2 regions of the Pseudoalteromonas sp. ATL1 genome follow, and region 2 is predicted to be linked to the other one. Evidence: predicted binding sites of a transcription regulator. Region 2 holds the regulator's gene; the other holds the start of a gene.
The links. Region 2 encodes sigma-54, which starts transcription at its own class of promoters, with help from an activator protein. Its sites were predicted from a motif close to GTTGGCACGNNNNTNGNNT; they were not measured.
Positions count from the first base shown of each region.

Region 1: the regulator sigma-54 is predicted to act here: its motif matches at 1,509-1,527, upstream of AC5FX4_RS14600 (LPP20 family lipoprotein).

Region 1 is NZ_JBZYXL010000001.1:3,330,466-3,333,632, forward strand. Features, by position in the region: gene flgA (flagellar basal body P-ring formation chaperone FlgA) at 1-130, shown strand, start outside; gene flgM (flagellar biosynthesis anti-sigma factor FlgM) at 200-526, shown strand; gene flgN (flagellar export chaperone FlgN) at 519-947, shown strand; gene AC5FX4_RS14600 (LPP20 family lipoprotein) at 995-1,393, opposite strand; gene AC5FX4_RS14605 (flagellar assembly protein T N-terminal domain-containing protein) at 1,583-2,773, shown strand; gene AC5FX4_RS14610 (DUF1203 domain-containing protein) at 2,886-3,167, opposite strand, start outside.
Region 2 is NZ_JBZYXL010000001.1:63,522-66,688, forward strand. Features, by position in the region: gene lptA (lipopolysaccharide transport periplasmic protein LptA) at 1-58, shown strand, start outside; gene lptB (LPS export ABC transporter ATP-binding protein) at 61-786, shown strand; gene AC5FX4_RS00305 (RNA polymerase factor sigma-54) at 842-2,347, shown strand; gene hpf (ribosome hibernation promoting factor) at 2,375-2,662, shown strand; gene ptsN (PTS IIA-like nitrogen regulatory protein PtsN) at 2,665-3,117, shown strand; gene rapZ (RNase adapter RapZ) at 3,136-3,167, shown strand, end outside.

The sequences.
Region 1 (3,167 bases), 3.3 Mb from region 2:
GATTAAAACCGTCGGTATTGCATTAGAAGACGGTAACATTGGTGAGCAAATTCAAGTTAAAAATCAAAAGTCTGGAAAAATAGTCTCTGGAAGAGTAAAAGATGTTGATTCTGTTGAGGTCAATATTTAAAATTTTTGCTAAAGTTATAGTCAGAGCAGCCGATATTCTAAACAAGAATTTAATTTTGGGTCACAGATCATGGTAAATAACGTAAAAGGTCAAACGCAATCTAACAGCGTGCTTAATAATATTAAGCAGCAAAAGGCTGAGTTGCAAAAAAATGAAGCGAATGCTGCTAATACAGCGCCCACTAAAGCGCCGCAAAAAGCCGCTACTGATTCAGTAAGTTTAACACCTCAAGCACAGCAACTTAAAAACTTGCAAGAAAAGGCTAAAGACGCCCCAGCATTCGATAGTAATAAGGTTGCTGAACTTAAAAAAGCCATTAGCGAAGGCAAGTATCAAATTGATGCCGAAAAACTCGCTAAGAATATCGCCGCTTTTGAGTTTGATATGTATGGATGAACAGCTTAACCTCTGTCTTCATAAACTAGAAACACAGCTCACTAACCTAGCAACTTTGACCCAGTTGCTAGACAGTGAGCTTAATGCGTTAGCTGCTCGAAAAGGTGACCACTTAAAAGAGCTTGCGAGAGACAAACTCACCTTACTGAACACTATCCAAAAACAAGACAAAGAATTGTCTGGCTTTGACAAAGCACTTTTCCAAGCTGAAGAAGCAATTGAGAAAACCGATAAAATTGAAGAGCTGCTCATTGAATGTAAAAGAAAAAATGAAGTAAACGCACAGGCTGCACATCAAGCTCATTTAAGCGCGAGAGAATTAAAAAGTATTCTTTTAGGCGCCCCTTCTTCTATTACTTATGGCCAAGACGGTAACGTTGTGACTGGTAATAGCGAATTGGTTAAAAACCTTAAAGCATAGCAATACGCTCTGTGTCTAAACAGAGCGTTACCAAGTCTCACATCTAATCAGTAGTAAGTTACGCGTTTTATCTTTCTCGGTTTTACCTGCGTAATATATAAATCGTGCACACGCTTCATATCAAGTTCTAGTTCAGTCACATATGCATCACCCGACGCATAGCTCTTCACAACCTTCGCTCCTCGTATCAAACCTGTAACTTGGCTCCTCAGTCCATCATTCTTAGCGACAGCCCCTTGAACTGTCATACCTGCAGAGATATTTTGTCCATAGACTTGCTCTGTTAACTCTCTGTATGCCTCTAGCTTTGATACTTTCACCGCCATCAGCATTTTTTGCGTATCACTTTCGCCCGGCTGAGCGCTTAGTGGAGCGTAACCAATTGCCTTCAAGACTGGGTAGTGATCTGGTTCAATGTATTCATATTCAATGTTCTTATCAAACATCGAACTACATCCACCCAATAAAAATAAAAGTATGGTTATGGCGACAAAGCCTATACTGTTAGAAGTTCGTGTGGCATTCATCATTCTCTACCTCTTAAATTTGATGATTTATCCAATGCACAATTCTTGCCAAAAATGTTGGTATATGACTTGCTAAGTTCATTACAGTTATTCTTTAAGGTTTTAATTATGATTAGAGCAGTCGCTTTGCTTATGCTGGCAGCAATGAGCAGTAATGTTAAAGCTGAGTGGTATGAAGTCATCGGTTATGCAAGTACGCAAGGGCGCGACATGGCTGATGCTCGTCAAGCAGCTGTTAAAGATGCTATCACACAAGCGTTGATCTTCTCTGGCGCTACTATAAGCAGCGTTCAAACGGTGGCTGACGGCGTCTTGAGCCAAGATGAGATAAAGATCAAGTCCCATGGTGAAATCCAACAAGTTAACCTAGTCAGCGAAAACCAAAGTGACGAACAATATAGTGTTACCTTGCACTTAGATATTTATGCCACCGAGAAAAAATGTCCGGGCCAGCAATTTAATAAACAAATTGCCATTACGCAAAGCCAATTAACACAGCCCCACCAAGCAAGGTTGGGTCAAATTTTTGACATTGCTAAATCTGCATCTCGCCGTTTGTTTAATACCCTGAATGAGCGTACTTCGGCAGTCAAACCAATTCCTTATTTGAATTCCCCGCTTAACGTCAGCGAGTACTTTTCTCAGCAATTTAACTATGATCATATGTTGATTGAAACAATTTCAACCAATAGTAATAGCCAATACGTGTTGCTAAGCCAAATAACAGATGTCGCGGGGTTAGATAAACTCAATAATGATTATGCCTTTTGGCAAGATGATGAGTATCTTCGCAGCTTTAAAATTGACTTTGCGCTATACGACTCAATGACATTCGAGCAGGTATGGCAGCAACATTATGTTACTCAAGGGGTTTGGCCATTCAAAAAGACTAAAATTGTTGACGTATATAGTGAGCAATTTTGGCGATCGCACTATGGACAACAGATCCAAGATATTTTTAATAAAGTAAGTCAAGACCTAGATATAGCAGTGGCTTGTATACCAACCAAAGGCAAGATCTTGTACATCGATAATGAGCAAGTTGTGATTAATTTGGGCAAGAAACATGGCCTAGAACCAGGCAAAGTACTGTCAATCATGCATCGTAGTGACATCGTCACTGGTAATGGCAAAATTATAAATTCAACGCGACAAACTATCGACCAACTAAAGGTTGTCAACGTGAATATGCAAAGCGCAACCGCCATTAACTTAAATACGCGCCCATTGAGCAATGTACAGCTCAACGATATAGTTCAAGTACTCGTTAAGTCTGATGAATCATTCGAGCTTGAATAATAAAGAAGGTGCTCAATAGGCACCTTTTATACCAATTTACTTAATTTACTGCTCCATTTTCAGCCAGCACAGTCTTGTTTAATAATTACGCATGGGCATTAACAGCACATGGTTAAGCTCGATACGCAGTACAGCTAAAACAGCCAGGCTTTGCATTATGTATTTGAATGTATTCTACACTTTGCACCTTGAACATCTCATGCAAACATTTATCGACAACTTCCCCCAGCGTTGTTTGGGCTGAAACCATATTGCCCTGTTGATCATAAGCCCTGAGTGAGAGTGATCGTGAGTACAGTACCTGAGGGATCTCATTCACCTTAAGTTTAGCTTCTTGACTATTTTCACCGATAAAAATAGGACCAGACGCACGATAAGGCCCAGATACATCGTG
Region 2 (3,167 bases):
AGTACACACAATTTTGGTTCCCGAAAAAAATCCAAAGAAAGCTGGCAAAGGTAATTAAGCATGAGCGTATTAACTGCAACTGCATTAGCAAAAAGCTATAAAGGGCGACAGGTCGTTAAAAATGTCAGTCTAAGTGTTGAAGCTGGTAGTATTGTCGGGCTGCTTGGACCAAATGGTGCGGGAAAAACAACGAGTTTTTATATGATTGTTGGATTAGTACCCAGCGATCATGGTTCAGTATGCATTAATGACCACGACATTACCTTACTACCAATGCACAATCGTGCTCGACTAGGTATTGGTTACCTCCCTCAAGAGTCATCAATATTTAGAAAGTTAACTGTTTATCAAAATCTCATGGCCATTTTAGAAACTCGTAACTCGCTCAATAAAGAAGCACGCGAACAAATACTGAACGAGTTGTTAGATGAGTTTAATATTCAACACATTAGAGATAGTTTAGGTATGGCATTGTCGGGTGGTGAGCGCCGAAGGGTAGAAATTGCTCGCGCTTTAGCCGCAAACCCTAAATTTATCCTGTTAGATGAGCCTTTTGCTGGTGTTGATCCGATTTCGGTGTTAGATATAAAGAAAATTATCGAGCATTTAAAAAATCGTGGTATCGGTGTACTGATCACCGACCACAATGTTCGAGAAACCCTTGATGTATGTGAAAAAGCTTATATTGTGTCCCATGGTGAGCTTATCGCGTCGGGAACGCCAGAGCATGTTTTGGCGGATCAAACCGTTCGAGATGTCTACCTTGGTGAGCAATTCAGGCTATAGTTAAAACATTCTAGGTCACAATAATAATAGAGATTAGAAGGATTGTTAAAGGTACATGAGGCAATCGTTACAGCTGCGCATGGGGCAGCAACTTACCATGACACCACAACTACAGCAGGCAATACGTCTGTTGCAGTTGAGTACGCTAGATCTTCAGCAAGAAATCCAAGAAGCACTGGATAGCAATCCTCTGTTGGAAGTGGAAGAGTCTGACACGGATCTCGATACCTCCTTACAAGAAAAAAACGGTAAAGATAATAGCCACGACGATTCTCATGATGACAACCACGATAGTGAACCTGTGAGTGATTATGAGATGGACTCCGACGCCGCACTGAGTAAAGATACCGTGAGCGACGAATTGGCAATGGATGTAACTTGGGACGAATATATGAGCGCGGCCCCCGCCGCGAGCAGCGGCCCAATGCCTGAAGATGAAACGATTTACCAAGGTGAAACCACCGAAACCTTACATGAATATCTCATGTGGCAGTTGGAACTCACACCATTTAGTCCCATTGACCATGGAATTGCGGTGGCTATCGTTGAAGCCATTGATGATAACGGTACACTAACCTTAAGCACTGAAGAAATACTAGATAGTATTAACGATGGTCACTCAGGCGAACCCATCGAACTTGATGAAATTGAAGCCGTGCTTAAACGTATTCAGTTATTCGACCCAGTAGGGATTGGTGCTCGTAACCTTCAAGAGTGCTTGTGTATACAGTTAAATCAGTTTGACCCAAAAACCACGCCTTGGTTAACTGAAACAAAAATGATTTTAAACGAGCACATTGAGTTGCTTGCGAGTCGTGATTATCGAACATTGATGAAAAAGACAAAGCTTAAAGAAGCGGAATTAAAAGAAGTAATGACGCTCATTCACAGCTTAAATCCCAAACCTGCGGCCAGCATCATTCGAGAAGAATCTGAATACGTCATTCCTGATGTATCGGTGAAGAAAGTAAAAGGCCGTTGGGTGGTAGAATTAAACCCAGAATGCATGCCAAAAATTCGCGTCAATGATCACTATGCAGCCATGTCTCGTTCCGTAAAATCAAGCTCTGACAGTCAGTTTATTCGCTCGCACTTACAGGAAGCTAAGTGGTTTATTAAAAGCTTAGAGAGCAGAAATGAAACTTTAATGAAAGTTACCAATTGCATTGTGCAGCAACAACAGGCATTCTTTGAACATGGTCCTGAAGCAATGCGACCTATGGTGTTAAACGATGTTGCAGAGATGGTCGAAATGCACGAATCAACTATTTCTCGCGTAACAACACAAAAATATATGCACACACCAAGGGGCATTTTTGAGCTGAAGTATTTCTTCTCCAGCCATGTAAGTACAGAAAACGGAGGTGAGTGCTCATCTACAGCGATTCGAGCGCTTATCAAAAAGTTAATAGCTGCTGAAAATACCGCAAAGCCATTGAGCGATAGCAAAATAGCAGACATATTAGCGGAGCAAGGAATTAAGGTGGCCCGACGCACCATAGCAAAATATCGGGAGTCGTTAGCCATTCCACCGTCTAACCAGCGTAAAAGCTTGATTTAGACGTATTACCAAAGAAGGAAAATGCTTATGCAACTAAATTTAACTGGTCGTCATGTAGAAATCACTGATTCATTAAGAGACTATGTCAACAACAAGTTTGCGAAGCTAGAAAGGCACTTTGATCACATTAATAATGTGCACGTGATCTTAGATGTTGAAAAGCTGGTCCAAAAGGCCGAAGCCACCTTACACGTAAATGGTGGAGAGTTATTTGCTTCAACGGAACATCAGGATATGTATGCGGCGATCGACGGGCTTATTGATAAGCTAGATCGTCAAGTGATCAAACATAAAGAGAAGCTTACTCGACACTAATCATGAAACTAAGCTCGATTATAAACAAGGACTGCAGTAAAGCTGCGGTCCTTTTTAATAGCAAAAAACGTGTCCTTGAATACATCAGTGAACTGGCGCATGAGCAGCTGCCTCAGTTAAACCAGCATGATATTTTGAACGCATTAATGACGAGAGAAAAGCTAGGGAGTACAGGGATCGGTAAAGGTATTGCAATTCCTCATGGCAGAATGGCCGGCATTGAACAAGTAACCGCTATGCTCTTGGTCAACCAGCAAGGTATTCCTTTTGATGCGATAGACAATCGACCCGTTGATATTTTTCTCGCACTGATAGTGCCTGAAGGTGATAATCAGCAACATCTTAAGACATTGGCAGAGATTGCAGGAAAACTTAATGATAAAGAGTTTTGTAAACAGCTAAGGAATGCTAGCAATGATGATGAACTTTATGAGATTATTGCTTCAGCACACTAGGTAACTAAGAGAAGCATTATGGAATTAATCATTGTCAGTGGCCGCTCTGG